DNA from 4 places in the Alkaliphilus metalliredigens QYMF genome. Region 1 is predicted to be linked to each of the others. Evidence: riboswitches for the same ligand, from Rfam matches in the RefSeq annotation. Region 1 holds a riboswitch; each other region holds the start of a gene.

The links. A riboswitch is a leader RNA that binds a small molecule or an ion and turns the genes downstream of it on or off. The one in region 1 is predicted to bind cobalamin.
Region 2: it holds a riboswitch for cobalamin, as region 1 does, so the genes downstream of both, AMET_RS07475 (class I SAM-dependent methyltransferase) here and AMET_RS02625 (hypothetical protein) in region 1, are expected to answer to the same signal.
Region 3: it holds a riboswitch for cobalamin, as region 1 does, so the genes downstream of both, nikA (nickel ABC transporter substrate-binding protein) here and AMET_RS02625 (hypothetical protein) in region 1, are expected to answer to the same signal.
Region 4: it holds a riboswitch for cobalamin, as region 1 does, so the genes downstream of both, nikB (nickel ABC transporter permease) here and AMET_RS02625 (hypothetical protein) in region 1, are expected to answer to the same signal.

The regions. Positions count from the first base shown of each region.
Region 1 is NC_009633.1:544,045-552,132, reverse strand. Features, by position in the region: gene AMET_RS02655 (Nif3-like dinuclear metal center hexameric protein) at 1-619, opposite strand, end outside; gene AMET_RS02650 (HD-GYP domain-containing protein) at 849-1,889, shown strand; gene AMET_RS02645 (hypothetical protein) at 2,203-2,640, opposite strand; gene AMET_RS02640 (energy-coupling factor ABC transporter ATP-binding protein) at 2,702-3,514, opposite strand; gene AMET_RS02635 (energy-coupling factor transporter transmembrane component T family protein) at 3,511-4,272, opposite strand; gene AMET_RS02630 (CbiM family transporter) at 4,301-4,972, opposite strand; gene AMET_RS02625 (hypothetical protein) at 4,994-5,497, opposite strand; cobalamin riboswitch at 5,721-5,902, opposite strand; gene htpG (molecular chaperone HtpG) at 6,109-7,989, opposite strand.
Region 2 is NC_009633.1:1,564,874-1,572,961, reverse strand. Features, by position in the region: gene AMET_RS07480 (ABC transporter substrate-binding protein) at 1-992, opposite strand, end outside; gene AMET_RS07475 (class I SAM-dependent methyltransferase) at 1,061-1,891, opposite strand; cobalamin riboswitch at 2,058-2,236, opposite strand; gene AMET_RS07470 (redox-sensing transcriptional repressor Rex) at 2,340-2,990, opposite strand; gene AMET_RS07465 (FmdE family protein) at 3,272-3,796, opposite strand; gene AMET_RS07460 (sensor histidine kinase) at 4,214-5,788, opposite strand; gene AMET_RS07455 (response regulator transcription factor) at 5,781-6,464, opposite strand; gene AMET_RS07450 (DUF4342 domain-containing protein) at 6,639-7,085, opposite strand; gene AMET_RS07445 (AraC family transcriptional regulator) at 7,263-8,088, opposite strand, start outside.
Region 3 is NC_009633.1:4,845,223-4,853,310, forward strand. Features, by position in the region: gene opp1C (nickel/cobalt ABC transporter permease) at 1-213, opposite strand, end outside; gene opp1B (nickel/cobalt ABC transporter permease) at 215-1,144, opposite strand; gene nikA (nickel ABC transporter substrate-binding protein) at 1,228-2,829, opposite strand; cobalamin riboswitch at 3,015-3,207, opposite strand; gene AMET_RS23595 (MFS transporter) at 3,461-4,636, shown strand; gene AMET_RS23600 (vanadium-dependent haloperoxidase) at 4,849-5,778, opposite strand; gene AMET_RS23605 (VOC family protein) at 5,874-6,740, opposite strand; gene AMET_RS23610 (GNAT family N-acetyltransferase) at 6,816-7,262, opposite strand; gene pdxR (MocR-like pyridoxine biosynthesis transcription factor PdxR) at 7,404-8,088, opposite strand, start outside.
Region 4 is NC_009633.1:1,165,792-1,173,879, reverse strand. Features, by position in the region: gene AMET_RS05525 (MATE family efflux transporter) at 1-7, opposite strand, end outside; gene AMET_RS05520 (ABC transporter ATP-binding protein) at 12-806, opposite strand; gene AMET_RS05515 (ABC transporter ATP-binding protein) at 778-1,767, opposite strand; gene AMET_RS05510 (ABC transporter substrate-binding protein) at 1,805-3,361, opposite strand; gene nikC (nickel transporter permease) at 3,373-4,266, opposite strand; gene nikB (nickel ABC transporter permease) at 4,277-5,212, opposite strand; cobalamin riboswitch at 5,613-5,800, opposite strand; gene AMET_RS05495 (flavodoxin) at 5,952-6,383, opposite strand; gene AMET_RS05490 (DUF3793 family protein) at 6,594-7,184, opposite strand; gene AMET_RS24875 (DUF1540 domain-containing protein) at 7,428-7,589, opposite strand; gene AMET_RS05485 (hypothetical protein) at 7,824-8,087, opposite strand.

The DNA of each region.
Region 1 (8,088 bases):
TAATCACGTTCTTACCACCGCCTGTTCCTCCGGCCATGGTGACGAAGGTCTTTCCGGCATAATCATCCTTTGCCCCTACCCTTACTGCAGGCTTAGCCATTGTTCTTTGATATTCCGGGAGGGTTTCCAATGCCTTGATGATATCCTGTAAAGTTGCTTTGGGCTGCTCCTTCAACTTTTCATCTAGAAGTCCTTGCACCTTACGCTCTGCTAGAATATCTGTTGGTGTATGAATTCCCATAAAGGGCATCTTTAATAGCTTAGCCGCCGATACAGCCCTATCATAGTTAGAAACATGAAGTCCCCTTTCTATTTCATCTTTTTTTTCCTTCAACGCTTTTTGTGCTTTGTTAATTGGTACCCCTGCCCTGATCATACTGTCTATTTGATTATCCATCACCTTATGTAAGTTAATTCTCGGACTTCCCCCAGAGGGATGATGGGTAATGACTAAATCGACTCCTAAATCTCTTGCCAGCAGCATCTCTGCCAGTTCCATATCTACACCAATGGCCACCTTTTTGATATGTTCACCTTCAACAATAATACCAGAATCCGCTGGTATTTCATTTAATCCAGCTAGTTCTAATGCAATATCCATTATTTCTTTTGTATTCACTACACAGTCCTCCCATTAATAAATTTAATTTAAAAACTTTTCCTTACTCTATTATATGTTGAGTTCAAGAGATTAACAAAGAAACCCAGAAGATAATTTTTTAGACTTCCTGACAATTTTTTTATAATTTCGACAATTAGTTATGATAAACTGATTAATAATATTGGTTTCATGACTAAAGTCCTATTTACATATAGATGCACATCCTAAAATCAGAGGAGGAATTCACTTGCCTATTATCCCAACCACTCATTTAACCCCTGGAGCGAGAACTTCTAGAGACATCGTTGCTAAAAATGGTACCAAGCTTCTCTCTAGTGGCACGGTATTATCTCAATATATTATTCAATATCTCAATCGATGGCAGATAAAATCTGTTTATATCCAAGAAGAATCCATTGAGATTGTCTCCACACGGAAAAGAAATCAACAACAATCCACACAACTTTATGAAAGTACCATTGCTGCAACCGAGGGGATTATGGTGAGATTTAAAGGAATTAGCCGATTGAAACTAAAAGAGATCAGAAAAATCATTGATGACATCAGTAGTTTCTCCGACATTTCATTAACCCTTGACGCAATCACACAGATAAATAATCAGAGCAAGTATACATATCATCATAGCGTTAATGTGGCAATTTACTGTTCCTTTATTGGAAAATCGTTAAAGCTAGAGGATGCGTTACTAAAAAAACTCATCTATGCTGGTTTCCTCCACGATATTGGGAAAACACAAATTTCGCCAAGTATCCTCTCTAAACCTGGTAAGTTAAATGACCAGGAGTTTCAAGAGATTAAATCACATCCTATTTATGGATATCACTTGGTTAGAGAGAATACCCTCTTCAGCCACGATATCGCCCTAGGCGTTCTTCAGCATCACGAAAGAGAGGATGGAAAAGGATACCCACTTGGCATTAATGGAGAACAAATTCACTTGTTTGGCAAAATCATTGCCGTGGCAGATATATTTGATGCCATGACCTCCACTCGCCCTTATAAAGGAAAGCAGTCTGCTTTAAAAATTGCTGAAGAACTTATGAATGATTATTTTGGCGTACTTGATCAAAAGATTGTTAGAACCTTTGTCAGTAAATTATCCGATTTTTATATAGGCTCTAGGGTCATCTTGGAAAATGGAGATGTTGGTGAAATCATTGCCAAAAACCCAGATTCCCCTATGAAGCCATTGATTAAAATAGGTAATAGGTTTATTGACTTGAGTGTCACCCCATCAATGAAAATACTGGATATTCTTGTTTTTTAGAATCTGCCTTGGATTCATTTCCTTAGAAAATCTTGATTTAAATATCATATAAAAAAAGCGTCTTCGACGCTTTCGCTAGGAAACCCTAGGTTTCCTTCGACACCAGCGAAGCTGGCTGAGCACCTTCCTGAGAGCGGGCAGGGGATTCCATCCCCTACAACCCCTATTTTTTATATAATAGGAAAGAGAACTTTCCTATTATATAAAAAAAGCCACCCTCAGGTCCCATGCCTTTGAAGGTGGCTTTCATATTTAAGGATGACATCCATTTTAATAGATTGTTTGTAAATTCTACAGAATCACCACATAATTTTCAGTCTCTTGGAGTGCCTAACAACTCTTTCTCTTTTGCTTTTTTATTCCGTAGAAAGAAAACAGATCCGATGACCACGAATATAGCAACAACCAAGCTTATTTTCTTCCACTTGGAGCCATGATTACTATATACTGCTGGATCCCCTACCTGCCACTCTACACGGTGACCTAACCCATCATCGGCTACAATACGTGTGGCATCTAAATCAGTATCATAATAGAAGTAGCCATTTTCATCTAAGCTTCCTGTTAAAATTTCTGCTCCATTAGAATCATACACCACCACTTCTGTTCTACTAGAAACACTACCATCCTCGTAGTTTACTTTTATCACCCCATCCTCTATGGGCTCAATAAGCATTTTATGAGCATAAACCGGTGATACGGTAAAAGCAAATAATAATATAATCATACAAATAATACTGATACGCTTCATGATTAAACAACCCCCTTGAAATTATTATTTTAATCCATAGTTCAATATCCTATATTCACTTCTATCTACTCTGTTTTTCAAGTAACTTCCCTAATAACGCCCTTCCCTCTTCACTATTTTTAGGCCTTAAGGGAGTATCTTTAAAAATGGAATATAAATTAGGTACTTGTAGCTTGGCTTTTTCCATGAGACTTTTATCTTCAAGTAGCTGGGTAGAACCATGGGCCAATAATTTTCCGTCCCTCAATATAACACATTCATCAGCCCAGCTATAGGCTAAGTCCACATCATGTGTGCTAATGATCAATGTATTTCCCTCTTTATATAATCTTTCTAATATGCATAAAAGTTGTTCAAGGGAATAGGGATCTAATCCTGAAAAGGGTTCGTCCAACACCATGATTTCTGGATTCATAGCAAGAATACCAGCAATGGATACTTTTTTCTTCTGCCCTAAGCTTAAATTATAGGGGGGCCGTTGCTGTAGTTCTTTTGCCCCTACCAAGGATAGTGCTTTATTAACACAGTCATGTACCGCGTCTTCATCATAACCTAAATTTCTAGGACCAAAGGCAACATCATCATAGACCGTTGTGGAAAATAATTGATCTTCAGGATTATCAAAAACCATTCCCACTGCTTTTCTGATTTCTCTAATGTTTTTTTTGTTTATTACATTTCCCATAATTTTTATGGACCCTTCCTGGGGAATAATCAGTCCATTTAAATGATGTAGCAAAGTAGATTTCCCACTACCATTGGCACCCAAAAAAGCAATTTTTTTCTGTTTCTCTATGGTAAGAGATATATTATCTATGGCCAGGGTCCCATCAGGATAATTATAACGCAACCCCTCGATCATAATTGCCTTCATACGAACCACCACTTTTCAATGATATTAAGTGATATGATCACACCCACAAATAAAAATGACTTTATGATATCCCACCTTGTAATAGACTGGGGCTTTGAACTAGATATTCTACCTGAAAATCCCCGGGCAATCATTGCTCTATAAAGCTTTTCAGATCTATCAATTGATTTAATGAGTATCCCTCCCATAACCTCTCCATAGGTTTTAAACGTACGTTTCCTAAATGAAGTATTGAATAGCCTAGAAACCAATGCACTTTGGGTGTTTTTTAAGGTATCCCATAAAACAAAAGTATACCGCCATGACAAAAAAAGAATCGAAATAAAGAAGGGCGGCAGATGCATATGGGACAAAGCATTTAAAAATTGTTGTAGCGGTTGACTTAAAATCATAATAAACATAAGTAAAGAAACAGATAATGCTTTCAAAGTTAATATCAAAGGAAAAACAAACCGATCATTGGTGACTGGAAATCCAGGACCAATGATCAGGGGCACACTCATTAAAGCCAGAAAAGGCAGTAGTAACACCAGCTTAGAGAGTATATACTTGATTGAAAATCCCATGGAGATTACAATGAGCAACAGTAGAGAAAAGGAGAAAATCAGGAGTGATAACTTATCCAAACCAATTAAACCAAATGCTGTCATAAAGCAAGTCATTATTTTGGTCCTAGTCTCCCAGTTTCTCCCCCAAGATATTAATTTTTCGTGACCATTATGATAGTCTGTTCTCTTTGTCGGTTTAGTGGATACCATAAAAGACTCCTTTGTACATCTAATTTATTTAAGATGTTGTTTCTAAAATATGAGGACGAATCCGGTATATAAATGAAATAATAAATCCAGTAAGAATTGCCTCCATTGCAATTAATGGAAGATAGCCTACTGCCAAGACATTAACAACAGAAAAAAAACCTTCACTATACCGACTATCTGTCATAAAAAGAACCAATATCAGTAAGGAAACACAGGTGAAAACAGCAAATCCCCCTATAAAACCAGCCCATATGGCAGGTGATTTTTTGTTACATGTTAATTTCGAATATAGTTTGTAGGAAGCCAAAGCTGGTAAAGCAACAAGCAATGTATTGACTCCCAAAGTGGTAAGTCCTCCATGCTGAAAAATGATGGCCTGTAGCAGTAATCCAATAAAAATAGCAATAGGACTACGCCTACCCAGCATAATACCCAGCAACCCTGCTAATAAAGGATGTACACTACTTGGTCCTATAGGAATACTTATTAATGCAAAGGTAAAGAAAGCCGCCGTCATCAAACTGATTTTAGGTATTTCTTCTTCTTTTATCCCTTTAATCGCATAAATCATAACTCCCCCGGCTGCGATTGAAGTCGTTACAGCCATAGGAAGATTCAAAACACCATCTGACAAATGCACTTGAATCACCTCCAGTTCAAATATACCTTTTAAAATCACCTTGGATGCCCGGGCAAGCATCCAAAGTACAAAATAACATCCTTAATGCTGATGATCACCCTCATATTCAACCATATCTTTTGCCATAAGTTCATTTCCACTGGAATCTAGTACTTGTAAGTCAAATTCTTCTGGAAAATGTTCTACAAATAAAAAGTATTCTCCTGACTTCTCCATATCAATGGTAAAATTGCTTGTATCAGGATTTAAAATCAAGTTATAGCCATATTCATCTTTTGCAACAAAATGAGAATCCGCTGCAATGTCTTCCATGTCAGCCTCCATGATATGAATGGCATGGTGTTCTATGTCTGTTATACCACTCTCTTTTGAGATAAAGGCTATCATACAGCTCTCATCTCCTTCATTTTTGTTGAACTTCAAAGTATAAGTATCTTCTTCAAAGGTATAAACACCGCTCCATTCATAAGGAATTTCGTGTCCATCATCCTCAGCAGTATTCACCTCCTCCTCATTACTTCCACAAGCCACCAAAACTAACATTAATAACGCAACACCAAATAAAATACTTAGTTTTTTCTTCACAACACATCTACTCCTTTTGTGATAATATATTGTGAATATTGTGTAACTGGACATTTTTATAAATAAAAGCCCACACTTACTATGTATGTGCAGGCAATAAAAGGCTATATACTTTGTCTCTATACTGTACATTTAGGAAGAAGAATATAAATCATAGAGAGCAATTCCTAGATATAAAAGCATAAAATCAAAAGCCTCCAAACCCATGCACCGTGGGTTTGAAAAACGTCAAATTAAACAAGTAGGTATCCTGGCTTAGGTTCATCATCTTTTTACACCTTCCCAGATATTATCCAGTGGTATACTTAATAAAAAGACTCCCCATTACAGTGGCGGGACCGCGTTGGATTTTCACCAAACTTCCCATTTCATTTTTAAATGAAAGCTTGTCTAACACAATATTCAATTCGACTTAAGTATAACATTGGAAAAATAATAAATCAACTGTTTTAGCCATGGGACAGAAAATAACTGGTCAAAGATGATGAGGCTATTTTGTGTCAGACAAGGTGACAGCTTCCGCCCATAGCAAACCCTCTGAATACCAATCATTCTCCAGAGGGTTTCTACTCACTATTTACATGTCTTGTTCTTAGCTTAAGAAACTTTAACTATGACATTAACTTACATATATCGTTTGTAAATTCTACAGGATCGTTAATTGTCAGTCCTTCAATCAGCAATGCTTGATTGTATAGTACATTTGTATAGATCTTTAGCTTTTCCTGATCATTGTCAAAGGCTTCCTTTAGGGTTTTAAATACATCATGATTGATGTTAATCTCTAAAACTCTTTCGGCCTTTATTTCTTGATTATTTGGCATTGCACTTAATATTTTTTCCATCTCGATGGTCACATCCCCATCGGTTGCAAGACATACTGGATGGTTTTTTAATCTCTTAGAGGGTCTAACATCCTTGACTTTCTGAGATAATGCTTCTTTCATAAATGCGAACACTTCTTTACTACCTTGTGTTTGCTCTTCTTGCTCCTCTTTTTCATCCTTCTCTTCAATCCCTAAGTCTCCACTAGATACAGACTTAAATTCTTTCTCTTTATAATCTACCAGCACGCGAATAGCAAATTCATCTACGTCATCAGCAAAGTATAAAATTTCGTAGCCCTGCTCTGCCAAGAGCTCTGTTTGAGGCATTTTATCAATTTTTTCAATAGAATCTCCCGAAGCATAGTAAATGTACTTTTGGTCCTCCTTCATTCTACCTACATACTCATCTAAAGTGACCATTTTCTTTTCCTTGGAAGAGTAAAATAGTAACAAGTCCTTCAGTGTTTCTTTATTTTGTCCAAAATCACTGTAAACCCCATATTTGATCTGTCTACCAAAGCTATCGTAGAATTCTTCATAACGTTCTCTCTCATTTTTCAGCAGTAATTCTAATTCACTTTTAATTTTTTCTTTAATTTTTTTAGCAATGATTTTCAGCTGACGATCATGTTGAAGCATTTCCCTTGAAATGTTCAGTGATAGGTCCTCAGAGTCAACCATTCCCTTTACAAAGCTGAAATAATCAGGAAGCAAGTCTGAGCACTTGTTCATGATGAGTACCCCACTGGAATAGAGCTCTAATCCCTTTTCATATTCCTTTGTGTAGAAATCATAGGGTATTTTTTCAGGTATAAACAAAATTGCATTGTACCTGACTGCTCCGTCTGCACTAATATGGATATGCTTTAGTGGCTTATCAAAACCGTAGTGCTTTTCAGAATAAAAAAGATCATAATCTTCCTTTGTTAGCTCATTTTTATTTCTTCGCCACATTGGCACCATGCTGTTGACAACTTGCTCTTCTACTATTTCTTCATATTCACCTTCTGCCCCTTCTTTGGGCTTGCTTGTCTCAATATCCATCTTAATTGGGTATCTGATAAAGTCTGAATATTTCTTGATGATGGTTTTTAACCGATACGCCTCTAGGTAATCCTCATATTTTTCATCTTCTGTATTTTCTTTGAGTTTTAGGATGATTTCTGTTCCAACACTTTCTTTTTCATAGGGCTCAATTGTATATCCCTCTGCACCTATTGATTCCCATTTATACCCTTGGTCACTTCCTAATGCTTTACTAATCACCGTCACTGAATCCGCAACCATGAATGCAGAGTAAAAACCTACCCCAAACTGTCCAATGATATCAAAGCCATCCTTTATTTCATTCTCTTTTTTAAATGTAAAGGAACCACTCTGTGCAATAACACCTAGATTTTCCTCCAGCTCTTCCTTTGTCATTCCAATTCCCATGTCAGATATTATCAGCATCTTATTCTCTTTGTCCGTCGTGATTTTTATGTAGTAATCCTCTTTGTTGAAGATCATGCTTTCATCCGTCAATGCTTTATAATATATCTTATCAATTGCATCACTAGAGTTGGAAATCAGTTCTCTTAAAAATATTTCCTTATGGGTATAAATTGAATTGATCATTAAATCTAGTAATCGCTTCGATTCTGCTTTAAATTCTTTTTTTATCATTGTATTTTTCTCCTCCTATTAAAATTCGTCTGATACTACCATAATCAACTTAATTAGCACTCTATTGAATAGAGTGCTAATTATAATCTATCAAATATA
Region 2 (8,088 bases), 1.0 Mb from region 1:
GCAGCACCCCTTTCCACCTTGTCCACCATTTCTTGTTGGTCTATACCATAGGCAATCGCTTGACGAATCTCCTTTTCCTTAAATATCGGATTTTTTTCCATATTAAGTGTTAAACGGTATCCCCAAAATGCTGGATTCTCTAACACTGTAAAAGTAGGATCTCCCATATATCGATCCAATAAATCGGCCCCTACACCGATTTGGTCTATCTCTTCGTTCTCAAATGCCATAATTTCATCACTCACAGGCACAAATTGAATTTTTTCCACCTTCTGTTTTGGTCCCCAATAATCCTTAAAAGCTGTAAATTCGTAGGTACTGTGTTCTTTACTATAGTTCGTTAATGTATAGGGTCCACAGCCTATTACTGCTCTTTCATCCTGGAAGCTTTCTGGATCCTCTACCTCTGACCAAATATGCTCTGGAATGATTCTTACTGTTCCTATTTTTTCTAAAATAGTTGCATTCTTTTCTGCAAAAGTAAATTTCACCCTACCATCCTCTAGAATTTCAATTTCCTTTATTATTGACTGATCCCCAACCATAATATAATTCTGTACTGGAGGATGTTTTTCCGAAAACTCAAAGGAGAACTTTACATCCTCTGCTGTTAAGACCTGACCATCATGCCATTTTACCCCCTCCTGTAGCGTAAAGATATAGTTAAGTCCATCTTCCGAAACCTCCCATTCCTTGGCAAGCCATGGAATTAACCCTTCTTCACCGTATTCTAACAAACTATCAAAAATCAGCTGCATTTTATAAATACCAGGTCCTCTGGAATAATGTAGATAGGGTGATGGATATCCCCAGTCTCCGCCTCCTAGCTTTAGCACCACATCTTCTTTTTCTTTATTTGCTTCAGTTTCATTGTTTGACCCCACGGTTTCCACTTCTTCTTGTGAAGTATCTGTCCCACAACCAATAAGTGACAACATCATCATACCTACTACAATCATTACCATTCCTTTTTTCCATTGTTTCCAACTCATATCCTTCACTCCTCTTCGAGCTATTTTATTTTAGGAAATAGAACTCCCCTGTGAATATATGCTTACATTTATACACTCCAAGTCAAAACACCTATTTTAACCTTTGTTTTTTCCTTTACCTTGCCATTATTTTGATGTTTTTTTAGTTCTTCCTTGATATACATTTTTTCTTCTTCTTTTAATTCAACTTGCATAGAAATCTTATCTACATATAACTGCCATGTTTCCTCTACTGTTCTTATGTCCTCCCACTCTCTATTCAGGTAAAACACCTCTGGGGTATAACCCAAGTGCCACAGAACATTAAAGGCATAGTATACTTTTTTATCCTTTCGTTTTTCCAAAGAATATATTTTTGAAATTTCTGCTTCTACTTCATCAAAAATAGAGTCCTCTCGATCAACAAATCCACTTAAAAAACAATAGTTTTTACTAGCCTTTGTCATTTTTTCTAGGGTATTAAAATCAAATACGCCAGGTGTCATAGAAGCAAATACGAAATCAAAGGCTTTGTTCCACCCTTCTTTTTCTAAATCAATATCCTTCCAATCTTTCTTCAATGTTTTAATATTATCTAAATTCATCTTTTTAGCATTGTTTTGAAGATGGTTTAGCATATTTTCGGAAATATCTAAAGCAGTGATTTTCTTTACAATACGTGCCATCGGAATGGTATGTTTTCCAGGTCCACAGCCTATATCTAATACCGACATTTCTTCATGCAACATTTCTTTTTTTAATAACAAGTCTATAATGTCGCTGGATTCATTTTTCTCTAGAGAAACCTTTGTATTAAAGAACGCTGCTCTGTTATCCCAAAAAACTTCAGACTTTTTAGTATCCATTTTCTTTTTTTCCCAAGCATCTTTCCAGTACACAATTTTTTCTACATCCCTCATAATACTTCGCCCCTCTCAAATTCAACAACTAATTTGTGACTCTAAAACAAAAAACCACGAAAAAGTAAAGTAACAATCTTCATGATTGCACACTAAACCTTCGTGGTTTCATCTCAAATCAAAACAAAAAATCCTCAAGAAAAAACACCTCCCCTCCGAAGGTTTCGTTTTATAACAATATAAGGCAGGTTTCCTGACTTATGGATCATCTTACTCTCCGACCTTCTCGGTTTCCCAATGGCATTCGCGGATTTCATACCCATTTACAGTAGCGGGGGCTGTAGTGGATTTACACCACTTTCCCTTTTAACTCTATGAAAGAGCACCTTATAAGCTATTTTTTGTTAAATTTTTAATTATTTTAAATTTCTATTTAAAAATACTATATTATAGCAATTTTGTCAAATTATTTTCCATAAAAACAAATATTATTTAAAATCATATTGCGTTATTTAACCTGATCTTTTCCACTGTTGCTTACAAAATAAGATAGGGTAAGCAAACCATTGTTTAGATTCATGTTTTCTACAATTACTCCTTCTGGGGCGTCAAGATCTATAGGTGAAAAATTCCAAATAGCAGATACACCTGACTCTATTAATTTGTTTGCAGTATCTTGTACAAACTCCTCAGGCATACAGATTACTCCAATATCAATATGGTTTTCACTTATAAACTTTTGCAACTCATCTATATAAAAGATAGGGGCACCCTTAATCTTCTTACCCATAAACTTATATTTAATATCAAACAATGCCTTTAAATCAAATCCACAATTTTCAAAATCAATATGATTAACAATACCTTGGCCTAGGCTTCCCGCTCCTACTACCACGATACTGTAGCTCTGATTTAGGCCTAGTATCTTTTCAATTTCTCCATACAATACTTCTACGTTATAGCCATATCCCTGTTGGCCAAATCCCCCAAACTTATTTAAGTCTTGCCGTATTTGTGAGGGTGTAAATCCAATCATACGACTTAATTCTTTTGAGGAAATTCTATCTATATTTTTATCTATAAGCTGCTTTAGGTATTCATAATATTTAGGTAGCCTTCTAATAATAGCCATTGAAACATTACTGTAACTTTTACCCATATACCTGTCTCCTATTTTAAGATTTTTATTTTTCTTATAAAATTTAATAACTTCTTTAAAGTAGAATTTTTCTAACTGTATACCAAACCTTTGCGGTTTTATGGTTAAAGGCTGCGTTACAAGCTACTTTGTAGAAACCTCTTCATCAAGTACATAAAGAGTACCCAGTTTAATGAATAGTTGAAGTTATCCTTTTTAAAAACAAAAGCCATAAAAACACTTCTTGCTTCAGCAAAGAATGTGCCTTCATGACTTTATTAAACAAATATAACTAATTCGTTTTATAATTCCCTAGAATAATCTTTAAAGCAATCTAAACAAACCCTTTTCCCCTCCATTAAGCGAATTTTATGCTCTGGAGCTCCCTCTCCACAATCTTCACAGGCAATCGTGGTAAAAATCCTTGCTCTTTCTGGCAATTCAAATTTAGGTGTTTTAAATTCAAAAATTTCTTCGATTGGTGCCTCTAACAAATAAGCTTGTCTTTCTCCTCTATCCATTTTCTTGTCAGAAGGTTTCAATACAATTCTCATACTTTCTCCAGTGGTACGGTTAAAGAAGCTAAAGGCTTGCTTTCCAGTACCACGATAAATAAGATTTCCCTTTCCAAAGCTACATCCTAATAATAGTTGAATTGCATCTACACCACAGGCATCATTTTCCGTTACACATACTATATCTTCATCCTTTGAAAAACCAACCTTTAGTTTTTCTTTGGCGGCCTCATAGGCTTTATAGCCTATAGCTAACCCTGGACACTCATGCCCATGAAACGCCACTGCTTTTTCCCATAATTGTTTATCCATTTGTCATCCCCCTCAAAAAATTAATAAAGTCACTGAATACAGTTATAGCCCTTAGAACAACCTTCATGGTTGAAATATAGCTAGTTCGTCTTCATGACTTAGTATTTATCATAATTTTTACTTTATAATATCATAGTAGTATATTTTTCCAGTATTGTCAATTTATTATCAAATTATTTGCATTGTAATTTTCATCAATATCCTTTAAATCAGTACCCACTATGAAATCGAATAAATCTGAGTTTTCACTTAAAAACTTAATTCTCAACAAAATATTTTCCGTACTGGCTGAAAAATATCTAAAACATTCCAATTGCCTCCTCAAAACTTCAATCATCCACTCGCCTAGTCAACGTACTTATTAAGCAACAGCAGCGCTGACTATACGAGTCAATCATGTTGTTATTTCATTGTTTATTATAAGTCCGGGTGCACATGTCTCGGAAGATTGATCACGACTTTAGTACCTACATCTATCTGGCTTTCTACTTTAATTCGACCATTATGTCTTTGAATAATCCAGCTTGCTATGGCAAGTCCAAGGCCTGTCCCCCCTGTTCCGTCTATTCCCTTGGTTCTTGACTTGTCCGCCCTATAAAATCGATTAAATATGTTAGGTAAATCTTCCTTTGAAATGCCAATGCCTGTATCTTCTATAGAAATTTCCACCTCATTTTTTTTAAGAATGGATTCAATTTTAATACTGCCTCCACTAGGTGTGTATTTTATACAGTTATCTATGAAAATTCGTAAGGACTCTTTTATGAGTCTTGGATCTGCGTTCATTAAAATACCCTCATTCTTTAGATTAATAATCTGATGAGATCCATCTATCATTCTTGTTTCCTTAACAACATCATCTATCAGTTCATTTAAATAGAAATCTTTCTTCTCAACCTTTTGGGTGTTCTTATCTCCCCTTGCCAAGAAAAGAAGTTTTTCCACCAAGTCCTTCATATTTTCAGATTCCTCTTTAATTGCAGTTAGGGATTCCTCCAGTATCTTTTCATCCTTCTTTCCCCACCTGACAAGTAGGTCTGCATAGCCCTGAATCACTGAAATAGGTGTTCTCAACTCATGGGATGCATCAGAAACAAATTGATTTTGTTGCTCGTATGACTGCTGTATTCTATCAAGCATGCTGTTAAATGTTCTTGCAAGATCTTTAAGTTCATCCTGAGAACCACTTACACTCAAACGGGTATTAATCTCATTTATCGTTATATTCTCAACAGCCTTTGTCATCACTTCAATTGGTTTGACAATTTTCTTACTGGACCTTGCCCCCGAAATTAAAACAGTTAGGAGAAGAAATATATCGATTCCTAATAATACAAGTGCCAAAAGAACTAAGCGCGTTTTCTCTTTTGTCATTCTGTTCTTGATTTGAATCTGAACAGGCACATCATTCCAGTGGGCATCTTCTCTTAATACCATGGCATAGACAACGTTATCCTCCTCCTGATTGAAAATGCCACTTGGTTCATCGTAAATAGAAAGCTCCTCTTTTACTAACACATAATTACCATTTATGCCCCAGCCCTCTGCTGGTTCTATTTCTCCATAAAAAACCACAGCATTATTGTCACCCTCAGTGGTATATAGGCCATTACTGTTTTCGTCAAATATAGAAATGATAAGGTTGTCAAGTTCTGCAAGTCTTTTGATTTTTTCTTCTGCTGATCTCATGTCATCCGTTAAGTAATCTGAGACAAGATAAAAATCTCTTTTCATAGACTCCTGTGCATTCCATCCACTCAGTAGGATAAAACCTCCTAGAATAAACAATCCAAATAACAATAAAATGGAGAGGGTCTTTCGCGCATAGACTAATATTATTTTAAATGTTAATGAAAATCGAAGTTTTTCAATAAAGATATCATGCAGTTGCTTGAGTCCAATTTTTATGTATTTGAAAACTTCAGTCAGTATCAAAACAAATAAACCTAGTATTTCTTTAACTACCTTTAAGAATTTACGCTTATTACTCATTTTTTAAAAGATATCCCACCCCTCTGATTGTATAAATAATCTTTTTGTTATATTTATCATCTATCTTACTTCTCAAGTATCTAATATACACATCAACTATATTGGTATCTCCCATGTAGTCATAACCCCAGACGGTCTGAAGAATTTTATCCCTAGTGAGTACAATGTCATGGTTTTCTAAAAAATAGTGTAATAAATCAAATTCCTTCTTTGTAAGCTCAACGGTTTCTTCATCATAGGTAACCTTATGTTTATCAATGTCAAGCTTCAAACTCCCACTCTGTAAAGACCTGCCTTCTGAAATGCCATGGTTTTTTGTCTTCAAGGCTGATCTGATCCTGGCTAAAAGCTCCTCTATGGCAAAGGGCTTTGTTATGTAATCATTAGCCCCCATATCTAGACCTATGACCTTGTCCATCACTTCATCCTTGGCAGTCAGCATAATAATAGGAACCTCTGAGTTATGTCTAATCTTTCTCAACACCTCTATCCCATTCATATATGGAAGCATGATGTCGAGAATAATCAAATCAAAGGTCTCCCGCTCCGCCATCTCAAGACCCTTCCTACCATCATGGGCTTGTGCTACCTGGTACCCCTCATGCATTAGCTCTAGCTCCAGAAACCTGGCTATTTTTACCTCATCCTCAATAATAAGAATCTTTTTTCCGCTCATTCATCATTCCCCCTGACTACAATCTGCATCTAGTTAAATTATACACGAAATAGATTCCTATTACTGTAAATAATCTTACAATTCCCTTTGTGCGTTTAATATAAAAATAACCTACGCATTAGGCAGGTTATTTTTATATTGACTATTTCATAATTCATAATTCATATAAATAAATTACTCTTTTTCTGTTGGCACATCGTCATGTAGATCTTTTTTAAAATTATTTATGTTATCATGTACCTTGTTCAATATGCTATTTACCTTCATATCTTCTCCACTATTTTTCTCAAATCTGAATTTGCATCCTGTCAGTAGACCTATAATCAATGCGACAAGAGACACATGGAAAGTAAATACACCTACTATAATTGTAAATGTCAGTGAAAGGTTAAGAATTGTCCTTTCCTTTTTCCTGATAATAAAGCGAGTATTATTTCCCTTCCTAATTACCTCCTTGACCTTATCTAAAAAGTCTTCTTTTTTACCAGCATTAAAAGCTTTAAACTTATTATTGTTTTCAAGATATACTAAGGCTTCAACTAAATCCCCATCATACTTCTCTAGAGCTTCCTTTGCATCTTTAAAACTAACATTGGCTCTCTTTTTTAATTCATCAATCATTTCTATAGTTATTGTCATCATAATCCCTCCAAATATCTTTATTTAATTTATACTTTTATTATACGGAGTTCTGATTAGATGAACATTAGTGAAAGATTAGAATTGCATTAGAAAATTTAAGTCTATCCTTTAACTTAATACAACAAGAAGTCCTCTATCCCTTTAATTAACTATTCTTTAGAGCACTTGCCTTTTCACAACTGGTATCCATATTTCACTTTTAAAATTTGGATCAGTTAACTCTTTCTCCTCATTCCACAACATTTCCGGTCCTTTTGCTATTTCATAGTTTGAGGATGGAAACCATTCGGAATAAATGCGTCCCCAAATATTTTGAAGCGTATCAGGAAATGGTCCTACTGCTTCAAATACTGCCCATGTTGAAGCTGAAACTTCAAGCTTGGATAGATCATCTGGACATTCATTGGTTGTTGCCACGCCTATATAATGATCTAATTCTCCTTTTTCCTCCATTCGACCTTCAGAGAAATTTGTAGACGCACTCAATAGTCCTAATGGCTCCACATTGGAAAGTTCTTTGAGTTTACTAATTTTTTCGTCATTTAAGCTTTGCCACATGGCAGCAATCTCTGGATTGACTCCCTCAAAAATGATAGGAACTCTTTTCTTGATTCCAACGATACCAAAGGCCTCTTTTTCTTCAATTCGATAATTCATTTCTCTACCTCCCTTAATTGATAGTTGAAAGGTCATTTGTGGATACGCTTTTAATGATTGACTGTTGACTTTAGCTTCTGATGGTGTGATACCATGCAAGCGATTAAATGCCCGTGTAAAAGAATCCGGTGAGCTATATCCGTACTTGATGGCAACATCGATTATTCTGATGTCATTATTATTAAGTTCAAATGCTGCAAGGGTAAGTCTTCTACGTCGAATATACTCCGACAGCGTCACACCTGCAAGGAAAGAGAACATTCTTTTAAAATGATACTCAGAACAAATTGCAAGTGCTGCTACTGCTTTAAAGTCAATTTCATTA
Region 3 (8,088 bases), 630 kb from region 1:
ATAGAGTAGCCGAGAGAAAATGCATCTCCCAAGCTGATCTGTACCAAAGGGATATTGTAGACTGATACCAGAAAGCTTTTCTGTAATATTTGTTTCCACAGGATCATTGGGAGCAGCTACCGGTGCTATAACTCCCAACAGAATAATCGTCACAAGGAAAAACAAACATACCCCCGCAAGCTTATCTGATTTAATTTTTTTCCAAATATACATACTATGTTGTCCTCCTTATCCTAGGATCTAAGGATGCACTAATAATATCTACAATTAGATTACATACCACAAACAATAGAGCCATCATAACAATATAGGCTTGAATGATAGGATAATCTCGATTAAATATAGCACTAACACACAATCTTCCAATTCCCGGCCATGCAAAAATGTTTTCTACAATTACAGTTCCAGCTATAAGTTTAGGAATTGACATCCCTAGTGCCGTAATAGAGGATTGGATTGAATTTCTAAATATATGTTTCGTGACAGCCCAATTCTTTAAACCCCTTATACGGGTATACAGTACATAATTCTCATTTTTATTTTGTATCATGTTATTTCGAATCAATCGCGTATAGATGGAAATATAGCTTAAGGATAATGTAGCTGCCGGCAAAATCACTGAGCTAAAACCACTCATCCCACTGGTAGGGAACAAGTCCAATTTTACAGCAAACAACCACATTAGTAGTAGCCCCACCCAGAAGTTAGGCATTGCCGTCCCAACAAATATGATTCCTCGTATTATTTTATCTCCTATAGAGTCTTCAAATATAGCGCATAAAATCCCTGCCACAATACTAATTCCCAAAATCATGATCAGTGCTATTGCTGCCAAATATAGTGTAGCAGGTAATGCGCTTAGCATTTCATCTGAAACTGACTTGTTATTTATATAACTATTTCCAAAGTCAAAGCGAAGACTATTTCCCAACCAAATAATATACCTTTCAAAAAAAGGTTTGTCTAAACCTAACTCTTCCCGCATGGCTGCTACAGCTTCATCGGTAGGGGTAATTTCATTGACCCTTAGGGCAACTTCTGCCGGGTCACTGGTGTTTAAATTAATTAGCAAAAACGAAATGAAGGTTATTCCTATTAATATCGGTATAATAAATAATATTCGGCGAATTATATAATTTCTCATTGATTGCCCCCCTTACTAATTCAGATCTAAACATCATCTTTTACATAGGATTCCTTACCTAGTAAGGAATCCTATGTTTAGCTTTATTGCTGAAAATACATGTTTTCAAAAGGTATCTCATATTGGGATGTATTAAAACCAACACCTCTTAATGAAGGTTCATATACCGCTTTTGTTCTAGAATAAGTTAGTGGTATGTATACACTGGCATCGTGGATATAAGTTAGTATCTCATTGTACATTTCCTGTCGTGTATTTTCGTCGGTTTCTATCATAACATTTCCAATCATTTCATCTAGCCACGCTTTTTTTTCAAGTCCTACTTGAGCCTGATAGTCACCATGGGCTGGGATTCTCCATGAAGATACGTAGGATTGAGGGTCGTAGGGAATACCCCAAGATAAGGAATATTGAAGGTCAAAATCTCCTGTTTTTTGTCGATCTAAGAAGGCTTGTTTTTCTTCACCAACTATTTTCAAGTTTACACCTGCATTTTTTAAATTATCTTGCATATACTCACTGATCATACGTTCTTGACTATTATCGGAATTGTAATAAATAGTGATTTCCATTTTAGCACCATCCTTGTACCGATAACCATCATTACCTAAAGTCCAACCGGCTGCATCTAAAAGTTTTGATGCCTTATCTATATCATAGGACCTTTTTTCCAAGTCTACATTGCAATAGGCAACAGTAGGAGACAGTACGGTATCTGCTACGGATTCCGAACCATTAAGTATACCCTCGGCGATGCCTTCTTTATCTATGGCGTATTGCAAGGCTTCTCTTACCTTGATATCTCCTGTAATCTCTTTATTTGAATTTAATAGGATGGCCCTAGAAGCTATGGGCTCACTCATTACAGTAACATATTTCCCCCTATCTTCTAAAGCCTTAAAGGAATCTAAATCAACCATGTCTCCATCAGCTCCAAATAATAGGTCAATCTCTCCCTTTTCAAGGGCAAGAAGTATGGTTTGATGATCCGGCATAACTTGCCATTTAACGGCATTAAGCTTTGCTTTTTCACCCCAGTAGGATTCATTGGCAGTAAATATTGCATACTGATTTTCTTTATGCTCACTAAGCACCCAAGGACCTGTTCCAATGTAACCATTTACTCCTTCTTTCGTGTTGCCATCAATAAAGGAGTTAGGCGATATAAATCTAAAGGGTCTCGTTAATGCCAATTCGCTAAGGGTAGGATAATAAGCATTTTTTAGGACTAAATCAATGGTAAAGTCATCTATAATATCCACATGATCGATTTGATTTACTAGCTCTAACCATGCATGTCTTTCGAAATTATTCATGACGGCATCGATATTCATCTTAGCTGCTGCTGCATTGAACACCTCTCCGTCAGTAAATTTCACATCTTCCCTCAATTTGAAGGTATAGGTCTTCCCATCCTCTGATATCTCCCAATTTTCAGCTAACCAAGGTTTTACCCCCTCGTCTGTATTTATTACTAAGGATTCAAAAACCATATTTTGTGCTGCCATTTCTCCAGAGTAGGTATGGGGGTTAATATCCCTTATATCCTTGGTACTGGCGTATACCAGCTGTGTTTTTTCTTCACCAATATCTCCACTTGCTTGTGTTGTCGCTGTATTACAGCCTACCATAGAAAAACTTAATGCTAAAACCAATATCATCACTACTATTTTATTGCATTTCATTGCTTTTCCTCCTCCTAATTTAAAATAGATCTAATATTATAACTCTTATCAACTGAAGATTTCACCAGTACAGTTGCTGTTATTAACAAATTTCTGCAACAAAAAATCTCCTTAACTACATAAGGAGATCATTGGTAAAATAACCTGTATTTTATCAAAACATACCCCCCTATCCTCCGTAGAGTTGTGATTTATAATAATAGGCAGGTCTTCTGACTCAAGTATCATCACAGTGCAAAGCCTTCCCATATCAACAGTGGCATATTTTGCACTACTACTCTTTTACAGCGGCGGGACCGTACAGGATTTACACCTGTTTCCCTTTTAATTGAAGGCTCAACTTCCTTGATCCTTCAAACCTATTATCGTAGAATATTAGATTTTTAACAATTTCAGTATATATTGTATATTGTTTCCTGTCAAGAAATCAAGGGGACGGTTCTGTTGATTAAATACAGAAGGTAATGGGACAATGATTCAATTCATCGTCCCATTACCTTCTCTTATTTTTTGACGACCTTCAGCTCATTTTATATGTAAAAGACTTTGAGTTTATGTCATAATGGAAGTAATACTTTATCTATATCATCGTATTTTATTTGTTTCTGGAACTTAAGAGGAGGTTACACTTTTGGAATCAAAAAAAATGATAAATCTGTCATTCCTGTTTATTGTTAATTTTTTAGTCATGGTCATCTTTAATTCAACTTTCACTTTACTTCCACTCTATATACTAAAACTTGGTGGCACTGAGTTTCACTCGGGTCTTCAGACCGCCTTGTTTTTTATTACTGCTATTTGTCTGCGCTTCTATTTCGGACCCTTGGCAGATCGTGTTGGCCGCAAAATTCCCTTACTCATAGGAACTGCCTGCTTTGCTCTAACCTCATTATTATTTTATTATAGCAATAGCCTCTGGTTATTGACTTTAGCCCGTATGCTTCAGGCCCTTGGCCTATCTGCTTTTCTATCTAGTTCAATTTCTGCTGTTGCTGATATGGCTCCAGTAAATAAAGTGGGTACTTATATGGGGGTTTACAGATTGATCGGCGCCTTTGCTTTATTGGTGGGTCCCGCTACTTCATCCTTCATTATGAATCAATTTAGCTTTGGATTTTGGTTTATGACTTGTTTTTTATTTGGTCTTATTGCTCTCATTCTTCTATTTAAAACTCAATTTGTAGAAATCACTCAATCTACAAATTTAAGGATTTCTAATTCCATGTTATCAGTTTTGCTTGATAAAAAATATTGGGCGATCTACTTAGGCATAGGATTAACTGCAACCTCCTTTGGCGCCTTACTTTCCTTTGTGACACTTTACATTTCCAGAGTGACCGAAATCAGTAACCCTGGTATTTATTTTACTTTTTTTGGAATTGCTAGCATTTTCTCCACTCTTATCTCAGGACATCTATCTGATCGTTGGGGACGTTCAATGGTGGCCTGGCCAGCCATAGGCCTTCTAGGTTTGGGTGTTTCCATACTGTACTACCTAGATTCCGGTCAATATACGATTTTAATCATTAGCAGCCTGCTAACTGGTATCGGGTTTAATGGTGGTATTTCTGTCTTGTCTGCTTGGTTGGTTGATTTATCCCCCGTCAGCACAAGAGCCACTGTATTATCTGTACAAGAGAGTATCATTGATTTTTCCATTGGTCTCATTGCTCTTGCACTTGGTTCTTTAAGTAGCTCAATTGATTTTTCCATTTCTTTCCTATTCACTGGGCTGATTGTTGTGGTCTTTGCCATTTCATTGATTATTAGAACCAATGCCTCTTCTGCGACTACCCTTAGAGGTTAAAATAATGAGATTACTTTATCCTCTATGAGCTCTAGGGTTCTAATTAATTATCCTAGGCCCGTTACCCTTTTAAAATATGTAAAATATATTTTTACTTTAAAAAAGAGAAATCCTAAAATGAAAGAGGATTTCTCTTTTTTTAAATAGTTGATATAGATAAGAAGCGTGACATTGCTTATCCATATCATAACATATTAACAAATGGTTACTAACTACTCTGGTAAAAGTGGCAAATTACATGACCTAACTCTAGAGGGATATGGAATCACCTGATTGTATGGATGGGGATGTAACCTCGCATTTAAATCCTGTGTTGAAGGTCTATCAATCCCATTGTTATTCCCATCAAGCTGACACTTTAATATATCTACAATCAGCATTCCAATCTGCCTTCCAAGTCTTAGTCCTTCGTTTAAATCCGATGGAAAGTGTACGCCTCCATATAGGCGTGAAATAGAGTTCTCTTGGGCTAATTCTTTTAAACGCTCAGCTTCTGGAGGGAAAAAATAACTTAGGATGACTTCAGCTGTTCCCGATATAACAGAGTGTCCTGATGGATAAGCTGGAAATTTTGGAGTACAAATTGCTGTAATCAGTTTTGAATCCAATTGATTTGGACGGGGAACGTCCCAAAGGTATTTATAGAACCAAGTGATGACAAGTGCATCGCTCATTCCCGCCTGAACTGCTGCAATTACACGAGCAGATTGAGCTGGACTAAGGTTATAGGTATCTACCAACCGATCTATGATAGGGGTCCATTGCTTTGTAGGTGGCCCGTCTCCCCAGTATTCTGCAATTTTCCTTTGATCACATGTAATATTCTTTAGTACACGCTTGACAATCGATAGCTCTTTACAGAAATCGATATTGTCTGGATGTTGTATTGTAAGTCTAATCATTTTTCCATCTAGTGTCGTAAATCTCCCAGTTCTACTTCTTTTCATGAAGTACAAGGGCCATGAACCAGCGGCTGGGTCAATTCCTATGGGCTTTCGTGTTTCTCCAGCATAAGGCAAGCAGGACCATTTCTTGTGAGCCTTTTTATGGACTTTACCTTTGTTTGGCTTATTTATCTTTATGTTTTTGTTATGAAATCTTAGATATTCTACTGCTATGTTAGAGCGTATCACGATCTTCATAATTATCCCCCATCACTACATAATATTGATTATTACATTATATGAAGGGAAATTGTCTATGTTACTTGAAATATATAAGTCACTGAAGGACTTTTTTAGATGTCCCTTGAAACCACAAGTCTAATCTGGTTTCCCGAAGGATCCTCAGTGATGAATACACCTTCTTCCTTTTTTACCTGATAATTAAGATCCCTTAGTTTCTTTATGACTTTTTCCCTAGCTTCATCACTAGGAAACACAACAGAAAATGAACTCATGCCCACACTATTTTCCGAAGGCGCAGGAGCGCCTATTCCGTTCCAGATATTTGTTCCTATATGATGATGATACTCGCCTGTAGAGAAAAAGACTGCATTCCTTGGAATTCGCATTACCACATCAAATCCCATACCCTGATGATAAAATGCTTCTGTTTTTTCTAGCTCTGACACACTTAAATGTATGTGTCCAATCAGTGCTTCAGAGGGGATTCCTTTCCATTCTTTATCTTCAGCTTCCGCTAACAGGCCTTTTATATCCAATGCCTTTCCTTCTGCTGGCAACACTCCATTCTCCCATTTCCATGTGGAAGGTGGCGTGTCTGCATATATTTCGATTCCATTTCCATCGGGATCCTCTAAATAAATGGCTTCACTAATACCATGATGAGATCCTCCCTGTAATGGATAACTTATTTCTCTTAGTTTCTTTATTATGGTTCCTAAATCAGCCCGGCTCGGTAACAGGATTGCAAAATGATATAGCCCTGTTGTTTGTGATTCCTTTGAAATTATATCTTCAGGCTGCTCAATTTTAATGAGGGGGAGCTTACCATCTGCTGTGAGCGTGATCTTTCCTTCATGATTTTCTAATATAGTAAATCCAAGAACTCCTTGGTAAAAGTTAAGTGTTCTCTCTAAGTCCCCCACTTTAATGTCCACTTGACCAACAAAGGTATTGGGTGGTCGATGATATTTTGACATAATTCACTGCCTCCTTTAAGCCACATAGTGTTTATCTATATAATACCAACTTAAAGATTCCATTAAACTGTCAAGTCATGATCTAATTTTATAATAATCCATGATTGATGTCTCCATGAAGCCACAGGACTTATAAAAATTCAGGGCATTGGCATTTTCAGCAGCCACTTGGAGCATCACTTCACCTGCATTGGCTTCTTTTAGCTTTTCTATAGCCATCATTAGAATTGCTCGTCCAAATCCTTTTCCTCTATACTCAGGTAATACACCTAGACCATATATTCCACCAATTTTAGTACTCAATTGAAGATTGACTTTTCCAATAATCTGTTGATCTTTTTCTGCCAAGTAGATCGTCATCCCCCTCTTTTCTTCCTCTTCTGGTAGTATCAAACCTTCATTTAGATGAGATGCTTTTAAAATATGACAAAATTCATCGCTGAATCGGAGTACAAGCAAAATGCTGAGCAAACCGGAAGTATGGGTTAGAATCATAATTAATCCATGTGAGAAATTAGCCATTACTTATTCTACTATGATATTTATTCTGTCAATTCTATTATACGATTTAATGGCAAAATTAAAAAGCTCCCCTCTGGTTTTGTTTACCAGAAAGGAGCTTTAGGTTCTAATATCCTTAGACTAGAATAAACCTTGTAGATTTCAGTGGTTCTTTGATTGCATAACTTTTTTCAATATCCTAATTCCTTCCGTTATCATCTTTTCATCTACATTTCCATAACCAAAGATTAATTGATTTAAATGCTCATCTCTGCGAACTGCATATTCCCTAACACAGTGGATATTTAGACCTTTACTTTTTAGTTTGTCTAAGTGCTCTTTTGTAAAGATTATGTCTTTCCATTGAGCGACTAAATGCATACCTGTGGATTCTCCCATTATTTTTATATCAGGGAAGTTAATTTTTAGCTCATGAATTAGCTGGTTTTGCCTTCTTTTATAAACCTTTTTCATTTTTCTAATATGCTTGAGTAATTGTCCTTCCTCTATAAACCTTTCCAATGCCAGTTGAGTCAGGGTTTCTGTATGTAGATCGGAGATGTATTTCTCTTTCCTGCAATTATCAACCAGTTTTTCTGGAAGAATTAAATAACCTATCCTTAGGGCAGGAGATAATATTTTACTAAAGGTCCCAACATAGATGACATTTTCTGGTGCCAAGCCTTGAATGGAGGGAATTGGGTAGCCTTCATATCGATATTCACTGTCATAGTCGTCTTCAACGATGTAACAGTTTTTTTGCTTTGCATACTGGATAAGCTCTAGCCGTCTTGCAATAGGCATCACTCCACCCAGTGGAAATTGATGGGAAGGAGTTACTAGGATT
Region 4 (8,088 bases), 620 kb from region 1:
TTATCATGGATTCATACATTCATCTTATCCATATACAAAGCAGAGGATAATAGTTTTTTTGTGTAGGGATGATCTGGGGTTCTGATTACTTTCTTTGTCTCTCGATATTCAACTTGTTCTCCTTTATATAGTACACAGACTTTGTCACAAATACAGCTGACAAGTGATAAATCATGGGATATAAATAAAATTGCCATATCCAGCTGTTTTCCTAAAGAAATAAGGAGTTCCACGATCTGTGCCTGTGCTGAAACATCCAATGCACTGGTGACTTCATCACAGATGAGTAATTTAGGGTGTACTGCAATTGCCCTGGCTATGGCAGCTCTTTGACATTGGCCTCCACTTAATTCATAGGGATATCTTTCTGCATATTCAGGCTTAAGACCCACTTGATTTAATAGGGTTTCCACAACTTCTTCTACTTTTATTTTATCAAGTTTTCCCTGACTATAGCAGAGACGACATAATACTTCCCTTATGGAATCTCCAATTTTCATACGAGGATCAAAGGAACCCACTGGATCTTGAAAAACCATCTGCATCTCTTTATAAATACTTATCATTTTCTTTCTGCTTACATGGGAAATATCTTCTCCATTGAAAATGATTTGCCCCTCATCTATAGACTGTAAATGGGTGATTAACTTTGCTATTGTGCTTTTGCCACTGCCACTTTCCCCAACAAGACCAAGTACCTCACCTGGCATCATTTTAAAACTAATACCATCTACTGCAGTTACTGTATATTTCCCTTTTTTGAATGTTTTCTTTATATTACGAACTTCTAATACTGGAATATCCATATGACTTCACTCCATCTAGTTTTATACAGGTTGACCAGTGCTCTTTTTCAACAAAGCTTACATGATTTGTTTTTTCTTGACATTCCTTCGAAAAACAATTGCATCTTGATAGAAAACGACAGCCTTTATGTGATTCTCCAAAAACAAAAGGTCTTCCTGGAAGTCCTTGAGGCATCTTCCCATCAATTTTGGGAATGGCAGCAAGCAATGCCTTGGTATAGGGGTGTATTGGAGTCTCCAAAATTTGATTTTTCTCTCCATATTCCACCATCTCTCCTGCATACATGACACCGATTTTGTCTGCTATTTTTGCAACAACACCCATATTGTGGGTAATCATTATGATTGAAGTAAAGAACCGTTCCCGCAGTTTTAGTAATTCCTCTACTACTTGTACCTGTACCGTAACATCCAATGCACTGGTGGGTTCATCTGCCAAAATCAATTCCGGTTCCATAATCATGGCCAAAGCAATGGCCACCCTCTGATTCATCCCCCCACTCAATTCAAATGGAAAACTATTTAAAATCCGTTCTCCATCCTCCAAATCCAGCCTACTAAGTATATTTAATATACTTTTATATGCCTCCTTCTTATTGATCTTTCGATGACTTTGCATTGTCTCTATAAACTGATGCTTTATTTTACGTAAAGGATTCAATGATCCACCAGGATTTTGAAAAACAACTCCTAGTCTATTTCCTCTAATTCGTCTTAATTCTTCCTTTGAAATGGATAACATGTCTGTTCCCTCGAATAGTATACTTCCTTTTTTCGTCACCACACCCGTGCCAGAAAGCTGCATGATCGCTTTAAGAAGGGTACTTTTACCACATCCGCTTTCTCCAACGATTCCTAATATTTCTCCCCTCTTAAGGGTAAAATTTATATCCTTTACAATCTCTATGTTTCCATAACCCACAGTTAAATCCTTAATTTGCAATAAACTTTCCAATGCCATTTCCCCCTGAAGGATTTTCAATAAAACATACAAGCTATTATTGAATATCGGAATTTACGTTTAATTGGTAATAATCTGTAGGATGTGCTTTAAATCCCGTTACATTCTTTTTCATAATCATCGTCATATTATTAAATCCAATAAAATCATAAGCGTAATCATCTAAAACCAGCTGTTGAATTTCAATAGTCAATTCTGCCCGTTTATCTGGATCGTATTCTTGTTGTAATTGTTCCAGTAAATCATCTACTTTGGAATGACTATATCCTCCAAAATTATTATCCATTCCAGTTCTCATTGTCATATTTAAAAATGCATCCGAATCACCTGTTGGACTCGTTACGATACAATACATTCCAATATCAAATTCTCCTGTTTTGAAATACTCTGTATTATCAAATACCGTCACATTAACATCTATCCCTATTTGCTTTAATGCAGATTGCATTTCAGTAGCAATATCCTCTTGTGATAATCTTCTATAGAGAACTAGATTAATTGAAAGAGGTTCTCCATCCTTTTCCCTGATCCCATCTCCATTTAAATCTCTATAACCAGCTTGTTCTAATATTGCTTTTGCACCTTCAGAGTCATATGCCACACCCTTAAGATTACTTCCACCATAGACCATACGATCAGGGAAGGCGCCTACCGCAGGGGTTGCTGAATTATTTAATAAATATGTGCAGATAGACTCTTTATCAATTGCCATTGAAATCGCTTTTCGAACCGCTTCATCTGGAAGTGTCTCTAAATTGTAATAGAGCATGTACGCACGAGAAGTCTCCACCTGGGACACTGTATATTTTGATGTGTCTTTAAATAATTCTACGGTATCCGATGTAATATTATGAGCAACGTCAATTTCACCAGATTGTAATGCCATGGCTAATGTATCCATGTCAGAAATCTTTTTCACATATACTTTGTCCAACTTAGGTGTTCCATCCCAATAACTTTGATTTTTTTCCAAAGTAACAGATTCGTCAGGCAAAAATTCAACAGATATATAGGGTCCTGTTCCAATAGGATGTGTTTCTCTATCCTCTGTTGTGGCCAAATCAATAATGGATGCATAGGGATCAGAAAGATCGTTGATTAAAGTAGCATAGGGTGCTTCTGTTTTAATCAGTATTGTTAAATCATCTTCTACTGTATAGCTTGCTGTTGCAAAAACAGCAGCACGATAGTTGACCTCACCAAAACGTTGCATATTTTCCACTACTTTATGGGCAGTGACAGCTTCGCCATTTGTGAAAAAAACATTGTCCTTTAAGATGATCTTCCATGTTAGCCCGTCAATATTCTCATAGCTTTCCGCTAACCATGGTTCAGGTACTAAGGAGTCATTTAATTTAAATAAGGTTTCAGTTATACCATACCTAACACCATACCAACCATTCCAATCCATATGGGGATCTAGGGATGTTGTTGATTCTGTACTACCAAAAGTCAAAATCTTTTCTTCAGTTGAAGATTCTTGTCCATTGTTGCCATCTGTAGTTGTTCCCTGGGTTTCATTTCCTCCTATGCAGGCTGTCAGCAGAGAGGCTAAAAACATACATACCAATAACACGACTAATTTCTTCTTCATTTTCATTCTCCTCATCTATCTTGATTTTTATTAAATATTTCTCCTTGTCCTTTTGGGTCTAATAAATCCCGTAGGGCATCTCCCAAAAGATTAAACAATATAATGGTCATCATCATCACCACACCTGGGTAAAGGACTGTCCATGGGGCGATTTGCAAATAACTTCTTCCTTCGCTTATCATTGACCCCCACTCTGCTTGGGGTACCTGAACACCTAATCCCAAAAATGAAAGGCCAGCAATCCCCATCATCATACCCCCAATTTGCAAAGAAGCCGTTACCACTAGGGGGCCCATTATGTTTGGCAGTATATGTCGAAATATAATTCTCATGTTACTATTTCCACCTAGCCTTGAGGCTTGTACAAAGGTCTCTTCTCGAATGGCTAATACATTGCTTCTTGCTAGTCGTGCATATTGAGTCCACCCAGTCAGAGCTAAAGCCAGCATGGCGTTTGTTAATCCTCCACCCAAAATCCCAGCCACAGCAATGGCCAAAATAATATCTGGAAAGGCTAGCAAAATATCCGCCAATCTCATAAAAATAGTATCAATGACACCGCCATAGTATCCAGAAAAACACCCAATCATCGTCCCCACTACAAAGGTACCGACCACCAATGACAAAGCTGCAAAAATAGAGGTTCTAGCTCCTACCAAAACCCTAGAAAGAATACACCTGCCATGACCATCTGTTCCAAAGAGAAAATGCTCCGAGGGAGGAAGTCTCCTAAACTTTATATCTGTTGCATATGGATCATTAGGTGTAATATAGGGTGCCAGCAAACTGATTAAAACCATAATGATAGCAAGCCCTAATAATATATAAAACCTGATAGCCACTGGATTTAGCTTGGCTTTCCTCTTCCTCAGCCATAAGGCATTCATATTTTCTGTTATATGCATCTATTCCCTCCTAACTGCTATAGGTCCTGGGATCTAATAGCCAGTATGATATATCTGTGATTAAATTCACCATCACATAAATCAGTGCCATCCAAACAACAAAACCCTGCACAACTGGATAATCTCTAACTCCAATTGCATCTATTGCCAATTTTCCCAGCCCTGGCAACTGAAATATGGTTTCTACTACAACCGTTCCACCAAGTAAGGAACCAATTGATAATCCTATTAATGTTACGATTGTAATCATGGAGTTATGTAACACATTTTTATATAAAATAACCGTACCTTTAACGCCTCTAGATTGAGCCCCCATCACGTAATCTTTTTTTAATTCCTCCAATACAACTGCCCTAACCTGTCGAATATATTTAGATGCCATGGCTATGGACAGGGTAGCAGTCGGAAGAATCAACCCTGTCATGGTTTCTTGAGGCAAGACTGAAATCCAGTTTAAACGCAAAGCAAAAAAATAAATTAAGAATAATGATAGCAAAAAATTGGGTGTCGATATGCCAATAAAAGTAATACACCGTATGATATAGTCCGATAGCTTATTCTGTCTAGCTGCGGCAATGATCCCCAGAGGAATAGAAATTGCCAAGGTAACAGTCATAGCACTAGCTGATAGAAGAATCGTTGATGGCATAGCCTTCATCAATTTTTCTATGACTGGTAAATGATCGACATAAGATTTTCCCATATCCCCTAACAAAAAATTTTTGAGCCAAATCAAGTACTGTACAATAAATGGTTTATCTAATCCCATATCTATTCTTGTTTTTTCTATTATTTCCTGTGAAACAGCGATCCCCTGTGCCGATAACTTCATGGTAGCTGGATCACTAGGAGATATATGCATTAATCCAAAGGTTAAAAAGCTTACCCCCAGCATAATGGGAATTAATTGTAACAAGCGTTTTACTATGTAATTAAGCAACCTCATGTACCTCCTATATACGCTTTGAAATCTTCAAAATCTCAAAACGATTAATTCTTATCCATTTCATACCTCTTTATCAATTCAGCACCTTTTACCTTTTAAAATCTATAATAGCTTACTCTAAATCCATTTGTTCAACAATCTCGTTGATAATGCATGTCATTTGCTTTTACTTTTGCTGTATATATTATAACCATTATATAGAAACATGTAAACAAATATTTCACAAACTCAATATAAAGGATGCAATAAAAAATAACTCAGCAAAAATTTGCTGAGTTATTATATCATGAGTTCTCCACAATAAAAAAACTTTCTAATCATAGAAAGCGTATTATTAAGTATAGTAGAACACATTATATTCTACTTCCAAATAACACCTCCTCATCCTCGTGAGTTATAAACAGCGTTGTTTTCATTGGCAAGTCTCCTGACTTAGGAATAACAAATTTTACACCTTCCCATGTTTATAACACAGTGGTATTCGCAAAATTTTATCCATTACAGTGGCGGGACCATGTCGGAATTACACCGAACTTCCTTTTTAAGCAATCTTATACATACGATTGTACCAATAGATTTAGTATTCAATTTTGATTTGATTATATCAGCGTCAATTTTAATTGTCAATCCATATTTTATCTATTCAGCTCTGAAGATTAATTTTTTTATTCTTAAAAGAAAAAGGAACAGTGATTTGCTCGTTCTCTGTTCCTTCAAATTATCTATATTAAATTACGTTTTATCCTTCTACTAATTTTTTTCCCAATTGTCTGCATTCTTCAAGCCCTTCGTCCTCTGGTGTTAACTGAATAATAAGACCTTCTCTTACTAAGTCTGCTCCATATTCCTTCATTCTGCCATCCCAGTCTCTCATCCACTCTCCATCACCCCAATCGTAGGAGCCAAATAGAGCTACGGGCTTTCCTTTTAACCTTTCATCCATTAAAGATTCAACAAATGGTTCCATTTCCTCTTCCTCTAATACTTCAGCTCCCATAGATGAACAACCCAATGCCACTGCGTCAGCATTAAATACATCTTCCTTGGTCGCATTAGCTACATTAAGTAAATTGACCTCTGCACCATTACTTTTTGCTCCTTCTGCAATAGCTTCAGCCATCATTTCTGTATTCCCCGTTCCACTCCAATAAATTACTGTGATTTTTTTCATTTTAATAACCCCCCTCTAATTTAATTTTTTGCACAACCACAAGCCCCTGTTTTATAACAGTTGCATTCTGAACAACTACAGCTTTTCTCTGTCTTTTCTTCGTCATTCTTTTGAAAAGAATCCGTGATCTCCTTCATCCTATATCCCATCCCCCTTCTCGTTGTATATGAAATTGATTCTCATTATCAATTAATGGCTAACAAAGCCCCTTTAGGAAACAGCTGCAACAACATTTTCTATTTCTAGGGTTTCCAGTTGCCTCTTAATTTGCTGTTTCGCCGCCAATATTTGTTGGCATTTTAGATCAGATACTTGGGGATTCCCATAGATTCGCCATCCATTAACTTTTGTCAGCTTCAATGACGGATGCCCAATAAACCCCAGTACATCCTTTAGTGGATATCCTAAAAATATGCCAATTTCATGGGGCATTTCTCCCTTTTGTAGCTTTTCTATTATTAAATCTAAATATAGATCCATTTGATAGTCATGTGAATATCCTAGACCTTTTAAAAACTTTAGGTTCCTTAATTCCATTAATGTATTATCCAAACTCTTGATATTGTAAAAAAAGATTTTCATGCACCCATTGGGTGTATAAAATTCTTTACAGCTTATTTTATGGCTAGACTCAAATAAATGCTTAATTGATTCCACATGATTATTTGTTTCATATATGTTTGTAGGAAAGCTGAGGATTTCTGCAGGTTTCACTCCCAGTAGAACAGGTCCGAGCTGCTGAATTACCCATTTAACAAACTGATCCTTGTTCTGAAGTTGGCAATAACAATGGTTTATCATGTTCCTCCCCCTTTGATAATCTAGACGATATAATTCAAGCCATTTCATGATCTATTATTATGTAGGATAAAAATAATCAAATAAGTAGATTGATAACCGTTATCAATAATTAAATATTATCATATCTCTCCTAAAACTGTCAATAATTTTTTAACAACTTCTTAACTGAAAAGGACATCTATAATTTAGATGTCCTTTCGTAAGCTCACTTTAAGTTTTTAACAACTAGTTATTTTCTCATCCTTATCCTTCTAGTTTAAAGCTTCCACAGTCAGTCGCCTCTTGGTTTCTGGCACTCTTCTCATGTTTAACAACATTAATATGATCCAAACTACAAAATGATTCTTTTTTGGCATGAAACCTACATTCATCAACTGTACATCCTATGCTATTATTAATCTTCATACATCGCACCTCCTCACAATTTACTATGAACATCAAGTTTATTATTTGTGAAATTAGCAATATTTATTCCAATAAAAATAGAGCTAGGAATAACCCAACTCTATTGCTTAAAATAGCTTGCTCTCTGGAGTCTGACCAAAATATTTAAGTGAGTGACCATAAAGAATGAATTTATATAGAAACCACTCAATTTAGCCGTCTGTTTCTTACGGTCAACATCATTTTATTGGCATATTATTCAAGCTCATCTAATCGTCTTTGCAAAAGATTCATGTGTTGTTTAATTGACTCAACTTCCTTTTTTTTGCATTTTGATTTTTCTTCAAAAAATTCCTCTGTTTCTCCCAGAGCTTGTAGCACGTCTCCTAAAACCGCAATCCACGCACCTATCAATGCAGTCTTATTAGGTCCCGTTAGTTTAGCACCAAATATTGAAATAATAAACACAAAAAGAGCAATTGTCGTTGCATCTAGGCCAACTCCAGCTTTTTTTCCCATG